Regions from separate parts of the Kitasatospora sp. Xyl93 genome, predicted to be linked through region 1. Evidence: riboswitches for the same ligand, from Rfam matches in the RefSeq annotation. Region 1 holds a riboswitch; each other region holds the start of a gene.
What was found. Region 1 has a riboswitch for cyclic di-AMP ahead of ACZ5GH_RS21680 (transglycosylase family protein). Riboswitches for the same ligand answer to the same signal wherever they lie in the genome.
Positions count from the first base shown of each region.

Region 2: linked by a shared signal. The riboswitch ahead of ACZ5GH_RS30230 (transglycosylase family protein) and the one ahead of ACZ5GH_RS21680 (transglycosylase family protein) in region 1 are both predicted to bind cyclic di-AMP.
Region 3: linked by a shared signal. The riboswitch ahead of ACZ5GH_RS09500 (NlpC/P60 family protein) and the one ahead of ACZ5GH_RS21680 (transglycosylase family protein) in region 1 are both predicted to bind cyclic di-AMP.
Region 4: linked by a shared signal. The riboswitch ahead of ACZ5GH_RS19890 (M23 family metallopeptidase) and the one ahead of ACZ5GH_RS21680 (transglycosylase family protein) in region 1 are both predicted to bind cyclic di-AMP.

Region 1 covers NZ_AP029185.1:4,834,605-4,838,771, reverse strand. The annotation lists gene eno (phosphopyruvate hydratase) at 1-910, opposite strand, end outside; gene ACZ5GH_RS21680 (transglycosylase family protein) at 1,208-2,119, opposite strand; cyclic di-AMP (ydaO/yuaA leader) riboswitch at 2,125-2,291, opposite strand; gene ACZ5GH_RS21675 (cytochrome P450 family protein) at 2,511-3,863, opposite strand.
Region 2 covers NZ_AP029185.1:6,962,707-6,966,873, forward strand. The annotation lists gene ACZ5GH_RS30220 (LacI family DNA-binding transcriptional regulator) at 1-503, shown strand, start outside; gene ACZ5GH_RS30225 (hypothetical protein) at 650-850, opposite strand; gene ACZ5GH_RS30230 (transglycosylase family protein) at 1,116-2,453, opposite strand; cyclic di-AMP (ydaO/yuaA leader) riboswitch at 2,440-2,610, opposite strand; gene ACZ5GH_RS30235 (sirohydrochlorin chelatase family protein) at 3,135-4,094, opposite strand.
Region 3 covers NZ_AP029185.1:2,213,707-2,217,873, forward strand. The annotation lists gene ACZ5GH_RS09495 (C40 family peptidase) at 1-819, opposite strand, end outside; gene ACZ5GH_RS09500 (NlpC/P60 family protein) at 1,048-2,181, opposite strand; cyclic di-AMP (ydaO/yuaA leader) riboswitch at 2,192-2,341, opposite strand; gene ACZ5GH_RS09505 (C40 family peptidase) at 2,679-3,716, opposite strand; gene ACZ5GH_RS09510 (NYN domain-containing protein) at 3,928-4,167, opposite strand, start outside.
Region 4 covers NZ_AP029185.1:4,428,247-4,432,413, reverse strand. The annotation lists gene ACZ5GH_RS19900 (GNAT family N-acetyltransferase) at 1-319, opposite strand, end outside; gene ACZ5GH_RS19895 (hypothetical protein) at 362-1,237, shown strand; gene ACZ5GH_RS19890 (M23 family metallopeptidase) at 1,302-2,132, opposite strand; cyclic di-AMP (ydaO/yuaA leader) riboswitch at 2,146-2,304, opposite strand; gene ACZ5GH_RS19885 (YiaA/YiaB family inner membrane protein) at 2,500-2,790, shown strand; gene ACZ5GH_RS19880 (alpha/beta fold hydrolase) at 2,908-3,735, shown strand; gene ACZ5GH_RS19875 (TetR/AcrR family transcriptional regulator) at 3,780-4,167, shown strand, end outside.

The DNA of each region.
Region 1 (4,167 bases):
TGTCGCCCAGCTTGTCGGTCATGGCCTTCCAGCCGTCCCAGTCCGACTCGTCCAGCGGGTCCTCGATGGAGACCAGCGGGTACGCGGCGACCAGCTCGGCGTAGTACTCGATGAGCTCGGCGGAGGTGAGCTCCTTGCCCTCGAACTGGTAGGCGCCGTCCTCGTAGAACTCGGAGGAGGCGACGTCCAGGGCCAGCGCGACGTCACGGCCGGGCACGTAGCCGGCCTTCTGGATGGCCTCGACGATGAGGTCCAGGGCCTCGCGGTTGGAGTCCAGGTTCGGGGCGAAGCCGCCCTCGTCGCCCAGGCCGGTGGACAGGCCGCGCTCCTTCAGCACGCCCTTGAGCGTGTGGTAGACCTCGACGCCCCAGCGGACGGCCTCGGAGAAGGACTCCGCGCCGATCGGGGCGATCATGAACTCCTGGATGTCGACGTTGGAGTCCGCGTGCGAGCCGCCGTTGAGGATGTTCATCATCGGGACCGGCAGGACGTGCGCGTTCGGGCCGCCCAGGTAGCGGAACAGCGGCAGGTCGCTGGCCTCGGAGGCGGCGTGCGCGACGGCCAGCGAGACGCCCAGGATGGCGTTGGCGCCGAGCGAGGACTTGTCCGGGGTGGCGTCCAGGTCCAGCATGGCCTGGTCGATCAGGCGCTGCTCGGTGGCGTCGTAGCCGACCAGCTCCGGGCCGATCTGCTCGATGACGGCCAGGACGGCCTTCTCGACGCCCTTGCCGAAGTAGCGGTTCTTGTCGCCGTCGCGCAGCTCCAGGGCCTCGAAGGCACCGGTGGAGGCACCCGACGGGACAGCGGCACGACCCGTGCTGCCGTCGTCGAGGCCGACCTCGACCTCGACCGTGGGGTTGCCGCGGGAGTCGAGGATCTCACGGGCTACGACGACATCGATGGACGGCACGAGGCATCTCCTTGCGGAAGCAGGGTCCGGTCTGACGGTGGTGCTGTCAGCAGGACGATTGCGGAGTCGTTACGACCAGAGCCTAACCGCCCGGGCTCCCGGGGCCACGTCCGCCTCGGTCCCGTCTCAACGTGTGGCCCCGCTACGCACCGGTAGTTCACCTGCTTGCCCCAGCTTGTCCCACCGGAGCGGGCGAATGCGGACGAAGGGGACCGGTAGGACCGGTCCCCTTCGGACGGCGGGGTGGAACGGTGTCGGCGTCGGGCGCCGACGGGCGTCAGCACCGGGCCCGACGGCTCAGCCGAGGTGCAGCACCTGGCCGGGCATGATCAGGTTCGGGTCGCCGCCGACGGTGGCGTGGTTCTGGTCGTACAGCGCGTGCCACCCGCCGGACACGCCCTGGGCGGCGGCGATGGTCGACAGGGTGTCACCGGCGCGCACGGTGTAGTCGTGGCCGGTGGCCTGCGGGGCCGACTGCGCGGCCTGCGGGGCGTACTGCGGCTGGGCGGCCTGGCCGGCGTACTGCTGGTAGACGCTCTGGTGGCTGGTCCAGTACCAGGCGCCGTTGTTCTGGTACCAGTACACCTTGGCGTCGGCGTCCCAGCCGGCGTGACCGGAGAAGCCCGGAGCCTGCGCCTGCTGCTGCGGGGCGGCCTGCTGGACCGGCTGCGCGGCGGGCCTCTGCACCGGCTTCTGGGCGACGGGCTGCTGCGCGACCGGCTTCTCGGCCGGCTTGGCGGCGGGCTTCGGGGCCTGCTGCTTCGGCGCCTGCTGCTTGGCGGCGGACTGCGGCTTGGCGTCCGAGGAGGTGTCGACCACGGCCGGGGCGCCGCCCTTGGTCAGACCGGCCTTCTGGGAGCAGACCGGCCAGGCGCCCGGGCCCTGCGAGGCCAGGACCTTCTCGGCGACCGAGATCTGCTGGGCCTTGCTGGCCTGGTTGGCCTGCGCCGCGTAGGCGGTGCCGCCGTACGCCTTCCAGGTGCTGGAGGTGAACTGGAGGCCGCCGTAGAAGCCGTTGCCGGTGTTGATGCTCCAGTTGCCACCGCTCTCGCACTGGGCGACGGAGTCCCAGGTGGAGGCCGGGGCGGCGGAGGCGCCGGTGGCGGTGAGGAGCGGCATCGCGAGTCCGACGCCGGCCACACCGGCGACGGCGATGGCCTTCTCGGTCTGGGTGCGACGACGGTGGCGGCCAGTTCCAACGAACAGCATGAAGAGGTCCCTCTCCGCACGCCTGCGAGGTGAGCTGTCGGGTTCGGACCGGGAGGTGGCCCGGCCGCCGTACGCGGAAACGATTCCGCTCAGGCGGCTTCACCCCAAGCCGTGGGAGACGGCAACAAACCTGGTTCCCCCGCCCCTGCCCAGGGTCTGGTCGGTTTCCCGTGGCGCGGCGGGCAGGATTCGGCGTTCCGCGCACGAGGTCCGCAGCTGCGAACTCCAGGGAGAGTAGACAGATCATCAGACCGATCACAAGCTCATATCGCAGATATCACACGACAATTACGGCCCGTATCCGATCGCCTACCAACGGCGGCGTTATGTCCGGATTGATGGGTGTTCACACCCTATCGGCGGGCGGTCGGCGACCTCTATCAGCGCGGTCTCAGCCTGTCGCAGGCCCGGACGGGGCCTGCGGAGGGGTGTGCGGAGGGATGTGCGGGGAGCGGCTCTCCGGGCTGAATTCCACCGGCAGTTCGCGCAGCCCACGCATGATCAGACCGCCGCGCCAGCGCAGGTCCTCCGGGCTTTGCGCGAGCCGCAGGTCCGGCAGCCGGGAGAGCAGCGTGGCCAGCGCGGCACGCCCCTCCAGCCGGGCGAGCGGGGCGCCGATGCAGTAGTGGATGCCGTGCCCGAAGCCCAGGTGGGGGTTGTCCGTCCGGGCCAGGTCCAGGGTGTTCTCGGCCGCGAACCGGGCCGGGTCGCGGTCCGCCGCCGCCAGCACCACCAGCACCGGGTCGCCGACCGGGATGTCCACCCCGCCGATGGTCAGCGGGCGGGTCGCGAACCGCCAGGTCGCCAGCTCCACCGGCCCGTCGTAGCGCAGGAGTTCCTCGATCCCGGTCTCCAGCAGCGCGCTCTCCCCGCGCGCCACCGACTCCTGCAGCAGCCGGCGCTGCTCCGGGTTGCGCAGCAGCGCGTACGTGCCGTTGCCGATCAGGTTCACGGTGGTCTCGAAGCCCGCGAACAGGAGGATGAAGGCCATCGCCGCGGCCTCGTTCTCGGTCAGGTGCTCGCCGTGGTCACTGGCCCGGATCAGACCGGAGATCAGGTCGTCCCCGAGGTCCGCCCGCTTGCGGTGGATCAGCTCCAGCAGGTACGCCCGCATCCGCTTCACCGCCCGCCCCACGCCGCCGCGCTGGCTGCCGCCCTGGCCCGGCTTCGTGTGTCGCATCATCATGCCGGCCCAGTCGCGGAAGTCGTCCTGGTCCTCGGACGGCACCCCGAGCATGTCGCAGATCGCGTAGATGGGGAGCGGGAAGGCGAACTCGTGGATCAGGTCCGCCGAACCGCGCTGCGCGAAGCCGTCGATCAGCCGGTCGGTGAGCTGCTGCACCCGCGGCTCGAACTCGGCCACCCGGCGCGGGGTGAACGCCTTCGACACCAGCCGGCGCAGCCGGGTGTGGTCCGGCGGGTCGATGTTCAGCAGGTGGGTCATCAGGTCCGCCTGCCGCTCCCCGGGGATGCCCACCCGTCCGGTGCGGTGCGCCTGCTCGCTGTGGTGCGCCGGGTTCTTCGACAGCCGGCTGTCCGCGAGCGCCTGCCGGGCGTCCGCGTACCGGGTCACCAGCCAGGCCTCGACGCCGCTCGGCAGCGTGGTGCGGTGCACCGGGGCGTGCTCGCGCAGCCAGGCGTAGGCGGGGTACGGGTCGGCGGCGAACTCCCAGGTGAACAGCTGCGGGGCGGGGGCGTCGGACGGCGCGGCGGCGGGCCGGGCGGGGTGGGGCTGAGCTGGCATGGATCGACCGTATCCGGTGCGACGGGACCGCCCTCCCTCCGACGGACCGCCTCCGGCGCGCCCGACGGCCGGTGGCCGGTCGGTTGCCGCCGCGTTGCCGGTTCCCGGCCGGTCCGTGGCCGGTCCGTGGCCGGTCCGTGGCCGGTCCGTGGCCGGTCCGTGGCCGGTCCGTGGACAGCTCTTGGCCGACTCTTGGCCGCGGGGCGGGCGTGAGCCTGGTCACCTGAGGGGTAATCCCTGTTGCGGGGGATCGGGACGTGCCTACGATCCTCCGCAGTACGCGTGGGCGCGGTGCGGTGTTGCC
Region 2 (4,167 bases), 2.1 Mb from region 1:
AGCACCTGGCGGAACTCGGGCACGAGCGGATCGGGCTGGCCGTCGGTCAGCGCCGGTACGTGCCGGTGCTGCGCAAGATCGAGGGCTTCACGGCCGCGATGTGCGAGGTGCTCGGACGCACCCGGGAGGAGGCCGAGAACCTCGTCCACCACACGCTGTTCAGCGTGGAGGGCGGGCACGCGGCGGCCGGCGCGCTGCTCGACAAGGGCTGCACGGCGATCGTCTGCGGGAGCGACATGATGGCGCTCGGGGCGATCCGGGCGGTGCGGCAGCGCGGGCTGTCGGTGCCGCAGGACGTGTCGGTGGTCGGCTTCGACGACTCGCCGCTGATCGCCTTCACCGAGCCGCCGTTGACCACGATCCGGCAGCCGGTCGAGGCGATGGCCACGGCGGCGGTGGACGCGCTGCTGGAGGAGGTCGGCGGGAACGCCGTCCAGCGCGGCGAGTTCATGTTCCAGCCGGAGCTGGTGATGCGCGGGTCCACCGGGGCCTGCGCGCGCTGAGCCCCGGCCGTCACGGCCGACGCAGGGGCCCCGGAGGGCGGTTGCTCTCCGGGGCCCCTCGGCGTGCGCGCGGTCGGCCACCCTGGGGTCGGGGGCGGTCGGCCGGCGGGGGGCGGGCGGTCCGGTTGCCGGCGGCCGTCGGGTGGTCAGCCCTCTTGGCCGGTCGGACGGTCGGCGGTGAGCCGGTGTCCGTCGGCGGCCTCGCCGGTGCGGGTCTCGGTACGGCGGCCGCGGGCCAGGTAGTCGCGCAGGATCAGCTCGACGGCGTCCTGTGGGTTCTTGGTGCCGGAGAGCATCATCGCGTCGATCGCGAGGTTCGCGTCGAGGGTGACGGTGACCTGGGCCATGTGACTCCTCCTCGGGTGCAGAGCAGCAGCATGCCCGCTGCGAGGAGGTGTCCACCACGGAATACGGCGGATCTGCGGAACGGGAGCAGGGCGGCCGGCCCGTCCGGGAACGCCGGAACCCCCGAGGAGAGCGACCAGACTCTCCCCGGGGTGGCGGGTGGTCAGCGTTCGAATGGCGACTGACAGCTGACAGATGATGAAATCTGTTATCTGTTATCTGTTATCTGTCAGCCGTCGGCTGTCGGCTGTCGGCCGTTCGCCGTCCTCAGACCCGGCCGGCGAAGTCCGGGGCCCAGTTGGCGATGGTCTGCTCGCGGACGCCCGAGCTGGGGTTGGCGGCCTCGACGTACTTGCCGTTGCCGACGTAGATCGCGACGTGGTAGACGCCGGAGTCCTTGCCGTTGTTGGACCAGAACAGCAGGTCGCCCGGCTGGAGGCTGTCCAGCGAGACGTGGGTGCTGGCGGCGGCCTGGTCGGCGGCGACGCGCGGGACGGAGATGCCCGCGGCGCGCAGCGCGGCCTGGGTCAGGCCGGAGCAGTCCCAGCCGCCGTTGCCGGTGCCGCCGTAGACGTACGCCTGACCGACCTTCGACTCGGCGAAGGAGACCGCGGCGGCCATGCTGCCGGTGGCGGCCGGAGCCGGAGCCGGAGCCGGCGTCTGGGCCTGGGGCTGCGGAGCGGGCTTGGCGGCCGGCTTGGCGGCCGGGGCCTGGGACTGCGCGGTCGGCTGGGCGTTCACGGCGCCGCCGTTCGCGGACTGGCCGGACTTCTGCGAGCGGTCGAACCAGGTGAAGTCCGCGCCGGACTTGTCGGCGGACGAGCCGTCGAAGGACAGGTGCTGGCCCGGGTAGATGGTGTCCGGGCCGTCGGTCAGGGTGCCGCGGTTGAGCTCGTACAGCCGCTCCCAGCCGCCCTGCACGTTGTGCCGGTCGGCGATCGAGGACAGCCAGTCGCCCTCGACCACGGTGTAGTCGCCGCCCTGGGCCTGCTGCTGGCGCTTCTGGGCCCAGTCGCCGCGGCTGCCGGAGGCGGCGGAGTCACCGGCCGCCTGAGCGTCCTGAGCGGGCGCGGCGGGCTTGGCGGCCGGGGCCTGCGCGGGCTTGGCGGCGGGCTTCGCGGCCGGAGCGGCCGGCTTGGCGCTCTGGGCCGGCGCGGCGGTGGTCGAGCCGGCGGTGGAGCCCGCCGAGGTGTCGACGGCGGCCGGGGTGCCGCCCTTGGTCAGGCCGGCCTTGACAGAGCAGACCGGCCAGGCGCCGGGGCCCTGCGAGGCGAGGACCTTCTCGGCGACGGCGATCTGCTGGTCCTTGGTGGCCAGGTCGGCGCGCGCCGCGAAGGCGGTGCCGCCGAAGGCGGACCAGGTGCTGGAGGTGAACTGGAGGCCGCCGTAGAAGCCGTTGCCGGTGTTGATGCTCCAGTTGCCGCCGCTCTCGCACTGGGCGACCTTGTCCCAGGTGGCGACGGTGGCGGCGGAGGCGGTGCCCGAGGTGAGGCAGGGGACGGTGAGGCCGACGCCCGCGACGCCGAGGGCGGCGATCACGCGACGGGTGCGGCTGGACAGGCTGGTGCCGTTGGTGGGCAGCATGAAGACGCGGTCCTCTCCCACGCCTGCGAGGTGAGCTGTCGGATTCGGGCTGGAGTTGCCCGGCCGCGCGGTGAGCGCGGCTTCACCCCTAGCCCTGGACCGTTCCGAAGAGTGGTCCGGGGCGACTTACCTGTGGTTCCCCCGCTCCTGCCGTGGTGCGTTTTCGCGCTGCCAGGACATCCGACGGCAGGACTCGGCGTTGCGGATGAACCGGGTTCGTGTGGTCACGAACGGGGAGCACGTTAATCAGACTTAAGTTCAAACCGCAAATGCCTGTGATGCACATCACGGTTTAGTGGGAACTGCCAGAATTGCGGCCGAGCATGATCGTAAATGATCGTTTTCAAGCAATGCTGTTGCGGAAAGCGACAACTGGCTTCGCCTCAGAAGTGACGTGACGGGGCGTCGAATTGCGGAACAGTGTGCTCCGGAGAGTGGGGGAGCGGCCTCGATTCACGTGCTCGGGGCCGCGCTCCCTATTTCCCTTCAAATGACGCCAGAACGGACATTCCACTTCATTGCCGTTCGACTCCCCGTACGGGACGGGTCGGCCGTGGCCAGCCATGGAAGGCGCCAATCCCCATGGGCCCGACAGGGCGGGGGTCGATGCCGGCGGGCAATGCAAGTGGGGCCGATGCGAAGGGCCCGGAACGCGAACCGTTCCGGGCCCTTCTGCGCGCGCGAACCGGCGCGCGGTGTCGACTACTGCCCGAGGGATCCCTCGGCGGCCGCGTGGGCGCCGCGAACGCCCTCCAGGGCCCCCTCGGCCTCGGCGGCGGCCGCGGCCTCCGCCTCGGCCCGCGCCAGGTCCTCCGCGGACGGCATGGGCAGTGCGGCCAGGTAGGTGGAGGCGATCAGCTGGCCGACCGACGGGTAGGCGCCCAGCGGCGCGGCCGACGGGCAGCCGGTCTCCTCGGCGGCGGTGGCGAGCAGCTCGGAGTCCGCCTCCGGGCCGATCACCAGCGGGGCCAGCGCCGGGCGCTGCGAGCCGGTGTCCCTGAGGTGGTTGACGGCCGCGGCCACCGAGCCGGGCACGTCGAGCGCCGCGGCGACGACCGGCACGGCCAGTCGGGCGGCGAGCAGCACACCGGTGATGCCGGCCGCGGCGGCCGCGTCCTCGCCGCCGACGGTGGTCAGCACCACGCCGTCGGCGGCGGTCGCGATGGCGAACAGCCGGGCGCGGTCGGCCCGGGCCAGTCCGGCCTCGGACAGCCGGACGTGTACGGCCTCGGCCAGCAGCGGGTGCGGGCCCAGCGGGTCGGTGACGGGGGCGCCGTACTCGGCGGCGAGCGCGTGAAGCTCGCTCAGGAAGGTGTGCGGGCCGGGCACCAGCGGCACCAGGACGGGCATCGGCAGCCCGGCCTCGGCGGCCAGGGCCAGCAGCTCGGCCACCGTGCGGTCCTCGCTGCCCGCGACCTCGGCGCCGTTCCCGGGGAGGTAGCCGACCGTGGTCTGCACGCCGTTCTGCTCGGTGCGGACGATCGAGAGCAGTTCCTCGACGACCGAGCGGGACTCGGGCCCGGCGGTCGCGGGCACGGCGAGCACCAGGGCCGGGGCGCCGGCCGGGATCTCGGGGCGCTCGGGACGACGGTGGCGCCCCCGCGCACGGGAGCCTGGAGTGCGGACGGGCAGTGGCGCGCCCGGAATGGCTGCGGTGCTCATGCCGGAGATCGTAGGACATCCGCCCGTCGGGCTTGCAGTCGGCTGCCGGACAGGATTCGCGCGGTCGCGGTGC
Region 3 (4,167 bases), 2.6 Mb from region 1:
CCGCCAGCTGTAGTACATCAGACCGGAGCAGTCGAACGCGTGCGGCCCGGTGGCCCCGTAGACGTACGGGGAGCCGATCATCCGCACCGCGGCGGCCAGCGCGGCGGCCCCGCGCTCGGAGGCGGGCGGGGCGGTGCCGAGGTCCAGCCGGTCGGTGCCCCGGGTGGCGCGCTGCTCGGCGTCCCGGGCGTCCTGGACCGTCAACCGGGCCCGCTCGGCGGCGTCCAGGCCGTTCAGCAGCTTCTGCGCCCTGGCCAGCCGCTGCTGGATCTGCAGCTTGCTGTCGGCGAGCGAGCGGCGTGTCCGGTCCAGCTCGGCGAGCTTGTCGGCCGCCTCGGAGCGGCGCTGGTCGAGCCGGCGCTGCCGGGTGACCAGCTCGTGCAGGGTCTCCTGCTGGCGTGCGGCGGCCTGGCCCTGGGTGCGGGCGCGGGCCAGGTAGTCCTCCGGGTCGGGCGAGAGCATCAGCTGGGCGGTCTGGGACATCCCGCCGCCGCGGTACTCGGCCCCGGCCACCGTCGCCAGGTCGCCGCGCAGTTCGTTGAGCTGGTCCTGGGCGACGGCGATCTCGCCCTGGACGGCCGTGGTCTCGCCCTGGAGCCGCCGCTGGGCCTCCTGCGCCGCGTTGAACCTCTCGGACGCCTGCTCGGCCTCGTCGTACAGCTGCTCCACCTGGGACTTGACGTCCTGACGGTCGGCCGGGTCCGGGCTGCCGGGGGCGGCCTGGGCGCGACCTCCGGCGGCGACGCCCAGCGCGGTGGCGGCGGCCGTGGTCAGCACCAGCGCCCGGGCGAGCAGTTGGGAACGGCGGTGCACGGACATGGCGGCGGGGGCTCCAATCCTGCGGCGCGGGCCCCCACCGCCGCACCGGGACGGGCGGCCGTCGAGCGGGAGTCCGGTGGCAGACGTTAGCGAGTCCGGGCAAGCGAGTCCAAACCCCTCCGAACCCGAATATTCGACCCCTAATCGGACATCAGATCGACGCGCCGGAAAAGCCGCAGGCCCGGCCTCCCCTGGGGGAAGCCGGGCCCGGAAGCGGCCGAGCGGGGATCAGACCCGCACGATGCCGGTCAGCGGCATGTTGGTGACCGCCTCGTAGCGCACGTTGGTACCCGTCCGGGGGGCGTGCAGCACCTGGCCGTTGCCGGCGTAGATGCCGACGTGGTGGGCGTCGCTGTAGAAGATCAGCAGGTCGCCGGGCTGGGCCTGGGAGAGGTCCGTACCGATCCGGGTGCCGGCCGAGGCCTGCGCCTGCGAGGTGCGCGGCAGCGACACGTCGGCCTGGTTGAACGCCCAGACCATCAGGCCGGAGCAGTCGAAGGAGCTCGGGCCGGTGGCACCCCAGACGTACGGGCTGCCGACCTTGGAGGCGGCGGCCGCGAGGGCCGCGGCACCGCGCGAGCTGCCCGGGGCCACCTTCACCGGAGCGGTGGTGGTCGGGGCGGTGCTCGTGGGGGCGGAGAGGTCGCCGCGGGTGTTGTCGCGCGAGGCGCGATCGGCCTGCGCCTGCGCCTGGGCGGCCGCGTCGGCCTTGGCCTTGGCGTCGGCGGCGGCCTTCTCCTCGGCCTGGCGCAGCGCCTGGCGCTCCTGCTCGGTCAGGGTGTTGAGCAGGTCCTGGGCGGCCTTCAGCTTGCCCTGGACCTCCACCTTGGCGGTCTTCAGCTGCTGGGTGGTCGACTCCAGCTCGGCGAGCTTGCCCTGGGCCTCGTTGCGGTCCTGGTCGAGCTTGCGCTGCTGCTCCTGGAGCTCCTTCAGCTGGCCCTTCTGGGTGGCACCGGCCTGGTTCAGCGCGTCGGCCTGGCTGAGGAAGCTGTCCGGGCTGGAGGAGAACATCAGCTGGACGGTCGGGGATATCCCCCCGTTGCGGTACTGCTCGCCGGCGATCTCGGCCAGGCCGCCCTGGAGCTCGGTGACCTGCGCCTGCTGACGGGCCACCTGGTCCTGCAGGCCGGAGACCTGCTTCTCCAGCTCCTGCTGCTTGGCCTGGGCGGCGTTGTAGTTCTCGGTCGCGACCTCGGCCTGCTCGTTGAGCTGGTCGACCTGCTCCTTGACCTGGTCCTTGGTCGGCTGCGGGTCGGCGTGGGCGCCGGACTGCGCGGAGAGGGCGACGGCTGCGGCGGCGACTCCGGTCAGGATGGAGACGCGGGCGCGGCCGGCGGGCTTGGGACGACGATGGGACGCCACGAAGGCGGGCTCCTTCTTCCTACGTCCGCCTACCGGGTGAGCTGACGGGTTCGGGCCGGAAGCATGCCCTACGACGCCTCACGGCCGTTCGGCCGACCTGGCGCCGATTCACCCCGGAGGAACGTGGTTCCCCGGCTCCGCTCCGCAGCGCCCCCAGTCACTGGGCTCCCCTGTCGGGCAGTCGCTTCGACCTGCCCCGCTGCCTCGCGAACTCGGCGGTAACCACCGCCGCCACCCTGGCTGGGCGATCGACAGTGCGGTGGTTCGGAGCATGACCCTAGTAACTGAACCGTGATCCGTTCAAATCCTTGTCAGAAAAAAGATGGAAGATTGCCCAAGTTCCCTTGTGAAAATGACCGATGGTGACCAATGGTGCACGCAAGGCTGATCGGTTCTCAGCAGGCGGCCGCAAAAGGCGGAAAAGCCGAACGCCACCCCCGCGGCGGAGGTGGCGCTCTTCACAGCTCCCGAACGAACGTCCCGGGCGTGTCGGACCGTCAGACCCGGCGGATGGTGTTGATCGGCATCGCGTCGGCCTTCATCACCTTCACCACGTCACCGGTGTGCGGCGCGTGGACCACCATGCCGTTCCCGATGTACATCCCGACGTGGTACATGCTCGGGCCGTAGATCACCAGGTCGCCCGGCTGGGCCTGGTCCAGCGACGGCACCCGGGTGCCGTAGTGCCCCTGCTCCTGCGAGGTGCGCGGCAGCGAGACGCCGGCCTGCCCGTACGCCCAGACCATCAGGCCGGAGCAGTCGAAGGTGGTCGATCCGGTGGCGCCCCACACGTACGGCGAGCCCTGCTTGCTCATCGCCTTGGCCACCGCCGCTCCCGCGTAGCCGCTGGCCGGCGGCAGGCTGCCGAGGTCCACCCGCGCGTTGCCGCGCGAGGCGCGGTCGTCCTGCGCCTGCTGGGCCCGCAGCGCGGCGCGGTCGGCGGCGCTCAGCGAGTTCAGCAGGTCCTGGGCGGCCTTCAGCTTGGTGTTGACGTCCGCCTTGGCCTGGTTGAGGTCCTTGGTGGTGCTGTCCAGCGAGGCGAGCACGGCGGCCGCCTCGGCCTTCTGCTGGTCCAGCCGGCGCTGCTGCTCCAGCAGTCCCTTGAGCGCCTCGGCCTGACTGGTGCTGGCCTGCTGGACGGTCGAGGCCTTCTCCAGGTAGCCGGACGGGTCGGAGGAGAGCATCAGCTGGACGGACGGGTCGATGCCGCCGGCGCGGTACTGCTCGCCCGCCACCTCGGCGAGGCCGCCCTGGAGCTGGGTCATCTGCTCCTGGCCGCGGGCCACCTGGTCCTGCAGCTGGTCGGCCTGCTTGCGCAGCTGGTCCGCCCGCTCCTTGGCGCCGTTGTACTTCTCCGCCGCCTGCTCCTGCTCCTCCTGGAGCTGGTCGATCTGCGCCTTGACGTCCGTCTTGTCCGGCTGCGGCGCGGCGTGCGCGGCCACCTGGGCGGAGAGCGCGACCGCGGTCGCAGCGGCAGCGGTGAGCACGGAGACCCGCGCGCGGCTCGGCTGCTTGGGACGGCGGTGGGAGGCCAAAGGGACCGGCTCCTTCTTCCTACGGGCTCACCTGATGGGATGAGATTCCGGAAAATAGGTTTGACGCCAGACCCTAGTGAAGATCTACCCGTTTTGCTACTCCCCCGATGGCGTGAACCCCGGTCCCCACGCTGACTTCACGGGACCCCCACAACGCTCCGGACGAGCCGCTGACCAGCCGTCATGCGGTCCGGCCCGCGTCCGGCGCAGGTCAGGGCCGGGCCAGCCGGTTCAGCAGCAGCACCGACGCCACCGGGCGCGCGCCCGCCTTCCGCACGCCCTCCGCGACCTCCCGGTCGGTGGACACCACCACCACCGGGCGGCCCTGCGGCTCGGCCCGGACCAGACGGCGGATCAGCTCGTCGGCCGTCTCCCCGGTCCGGCTGAACCGCACCCGGACCCCGCGCGGCGGCGCCATGATCACCGGGACGTCCAGGTCCTGCCCGTCGAA
Region 4 (4,167 bases), 410 kb from region 1:
CCAGCACGCACCCGAGCTGGGCCGCGCGGTACCCGTCGAGGGTGAGCGAGGCCTGCCCGACCGGCGTGGCGTCCGCCGGGTCCTCGGCGTCGGCGAGCCTGGTGACGGCGAGCCGGTAGGTGTCCCGCTCCCCGGCCATCGCCTCCTCCAGGTAGAGCTCGACCTGGTCGGCGCACTCCTCCCGGTCGCTCGGCCCGAACGGCAGGTGGCGGGTGACCTCCGGGTCGCCGAACAGCGCGTGCAGCGCGTCCACGTCGCGCTCGGTGTGGTGGTACTCGCGGACGGCCAGTCGCGGGCCGGTGAGTCGTACGGGGACCATGGCTGCCGACCCTATCCCCGCCCGGCGGCTACCGTTCGGACTATGAACGACGAAGACCTGCGGCTCGCCCCGCGCACCAAGGCCGCCGACCTGCTCGCCTGGGCGGCCGAGCAGGGCCGCGCGCCGGTGGCCGAGGGGCCGCTGCGCGCGGTGCTGGCGCTGCTGGAGCTGGGCGAGGGCAGGATGCGCGACGGCTGGCCCGAACTGACCTCCGACGCGGTGGAGCACCTGCTGTACGAGCGCCTCCACCTGTACGTCCAACCCGCGCCCGAGGAGGACCCGCTGGCCTACGGCGACGCCGTCCGGCTGCTGATCGACCACCAGCGGGCGGCCCGGCGGCTGAACGCCAAGCGCCAGGAACGGCTGCACGCGGAGGCCGAGTGGCAGGGCGAGGTCGCGGCCGGGCTGCTGCGCCGCGCCGACCTGGTGACCTGGCCCCGGCTGTACGCGCTGCTGCTGCACGCGCACGGGGTGGACGTCACGGACGCGGCGGCGGTGCGGGACTGGCTGGCCGGCTTCGCGGAGCTGTCGGAGGACGAGCGGCTGGCCGCGTACGGGGCGCTGGTGCCGGCCGGCTGGCTGGACGAGCCGGACGAGCAGGGCTGGGGCCCGGGCCGGGTGCTGGCGGTCGGCATGGCCACGGACGGCGCGCGGCGGCTGCTGGAGCAGGGCCTGATGCGGCGCAGCTACCGCAACCTGGCCGAGCTGACCTCGCTGGGACGGCCGATGCCGGACGAACTGGCCGGGGACTTCGGCCGGTTCGAGGAGGCGGCGGTCGACGCGGCGCTCGACCTGTTCGGCGGGTGGACGGTGCCGGGGCTGCCGCGGCTGCTGGTGACGGAGTTCCCGGAGCTGGCGCCGGAGCCGGGCCACGAGGAGATCGAGGCGTACCTGGCGCAGCTGCCCGTCGAGGAATGAGCCGGCGCGCGAAGGCCCCCGGCCCGGGAGCTGCGGCTCCGGGCCGGGGGCCTTCGCGGGTGCGTCAGAGGGTGAGGCCGCGCTGCTCGAGCCAGGGCTCGGGGTCGACCGGGGCGCCGCCGCCGGGGCGGACCTCCATGTGCAGGTGCGGGCCGGTGACGTTGCCGGTCGCGCCGACCTTGCCGATCTGCTGGCCGGAGACGACCTTGCCGGAGCCCTTGGTGATCGAGGAGAGGTGGCAGTACCAGATCTCGGTGCCGTCGGGCAGGGTCTCGACGATCCGGTAGCCGTACGAGCCGGCCCAGCCGGCCGAGGTGATGGTGCCCTGGCCGAGCGCGTAGACCGGGGTGCCGGTGTCGGCGGCGAAGTCCAGGCCGGTGTGCAGGTTGGCCCAGTAGCGGGCGCTCTGGCCGTAGTGGGCGGAGAGCCGGTACTCCTTCACCGGGAGGGTGAGGGCGGCGGCCTTGACCCGCTCGGCCTCCTCGGCGGCGCGCTTGGCCTCGGCCTCCTTGGCGGCGGCCTTGGCCTCCGCCTCCTGCGCGGCCTGCAGCCGGGCGGTCTCCTCGGCGGCGGTGCGCTGGCTGTCGGCCTGGTGCTGGATGCGGGCGGCGAGCGCGAGTCCGGGGTCGGCGGAGAGGGCGACCGGGGTCTCGTCCGGGGCCTCGACGGCGGGGGCGACGGCCGGGGTGGCCGAGGCGAAGCCGGTGGCGCCCAGGGTGGCGGCGACGGCGGTGACGCCGAGCAGCGGGGAGGCTCCGCGGGTCTGACGCGGCATCCGGTGGCGGTTGGTCTCGGCCTCCGGACCGAAGGCCTCGGGGCCGTCCGTGCCGGGGTGGTCGAGAAGCTGGGTGCCGGCTGCGGAGCCGGGGTGTGCCGGGGTGTGCGTCGACGCCACGGGAGGCGCGCTCCTTTCCTTCCTTCGCGCCTACCGGGTTAGCTGACGGGTTCGGAGCAGGAAGGTCTCCTACGGCCGGGCCGGGGCCCCGCCGATTCACCCCAAGGAACGTGGTTCCCCGGCTCCCTGACCTGCCCGGGGGCCGGTCGGCGGGATTAGGCGACGGCGCACGGTGCCGTCTGGGTACGGCGTTGACGACCGCGCTGCGTTATCAAACGTTAATCCTAGGAGGCTCTGATTCCAAGCCATCCGTTCGGAGCAGCTTACGCCCAGGTGATCGAACGTCAACGAACGACCCCTCATGCACGGCCCCATCTGAGTACGCCTACTCATGTGCGCTCCGACCGGGCGGCCGCATCCTGACGCCATGAGCACTCCGATGCAGAGCCGCACCACGGCCGCCTACTACATCCAGGCCGTCCTCTCCTTCGCCGTCTCGGGCACCGCCCTCGCGGCCGGGATCGCCTACCTGCCGGTCGGCGGGTGGACCCGGGCCTTCCTGGGGATCGGCCTCCTCTACACCGTCACCTCCGCGTTCACGCTGGCGAAGGTGATCCGGGACCGGCAGGAGTCCAACGAGATGGTGACCCGGGTGGACCAGGCCCGGCTGGAGAAGCTGCTCAGCGAGCACGACCCGTTCAAGGTGGAGGGGGTCTGACCGCCCCCTGCGCCGATTCGACCGCCGACCGCTTGACGGCTAAGGCTATTAGCCTTAGCTTTATGGCTATCGGCAGCACCGCCGATGCCCCGCACCGGCGGCCCGAGGAGGACCACCATGAACGGCACCACCACCCCGAGCACCCAGTACCTGACCGTTCCCGGCGGCCGGATCGCCTTCGACGACACCCGGCAGGGCGACGGCACCCCCGTCGTCCTGCTGCCGGGCATGCTCGACAGCCGGGCCGCCTACCGGCACCTGCGACCGCTGCTGGTCGCCGCCGGCCACCGGGTCGTCACCATGGACCTGCGGGGCTTCGGCGAGTCCTCCGTCGCCTGGGACGACTACGGCCCGGCCGCCCTCGCCGGCGACGTCCTCGCCCTGCTCGACCACCTCGGCATCGAGCGCGCCGTGCTCGCCGGGAACTCCTACACCGGGGCGACCGTCGTCAGGGCCGCCGGGGACGCGCCCGAGCGGGTCGCCGGGATCGTCCTGCTCGACGCCTTCGTCGAGAACCCGCCGCCGGGCGCCCTGATGCGCGGTGTCATGGGCCTGATGGGCACGGCCCTCGTCCACTGGCCGGCCTCCTGGGGCTTCTACCTGCGCCGGATGGCCTTCCCCGGCGCCAAGCCCGCCGACTTCGACGCGTACGTGGACGGCCTGGTCGCCGCGCTGCGCACCCCGGGCCGCAAGGCCGCCACCCGCGGGTACGTCCGCGGCGACTCGGCGCCGGCCGGCTGGACGGCCGCGGTACGGTGCCCGGCGCTGGTGGTGATGGGCAGCGCGGACCCCGACTTCCCGAAGCCTGAGCTCGTCGCCGACCGGCAGGCCGCCGCCCTGGGCGCGCGGAAGGTGATGATCGAGGGGTCCGGGCACTACCCGATGGCCGACAACCCGGCGGCCACCGCGGACGCCCTGCTGCCGTTCCTCGCCGAACTCGGCTGAGCCCCGTCCCCGCCCGCCGCCACCCGTACGGAGATCCCGAACCCATGCCCCGCGTAGGACTGACCCCCGGCCAGGTCGTCGACCACGCCCTCGCCCTCATCGACGAGCAGGGCGCCGAGGCCCTCACCCTGGCCTCCGTCGCCGCCCGGGCCGGGGTCGCCACCCCCTCGCTGTACAAGCACGTCAGCGGCGGCCTGGCCGAACTGCGGCGGATGATCGCCGTCCGGGTCACCGGAGACCTGGCCGACCGGCTGGCCGAGGCGGCCGTCGGACGCAGCGGGGACGACGCCGTCGCCGCCGTCCTGCGCGCCTACCACGCGTACGCCACCGAGCACCCGCACCGCTACCACGCCCTGCCCCAGGCCCCGCAGCCCGACGACGACCTGACCCGGGCGGCCGCCCGGCTGGTCGGTGTGATCATCGCCGTCCTGC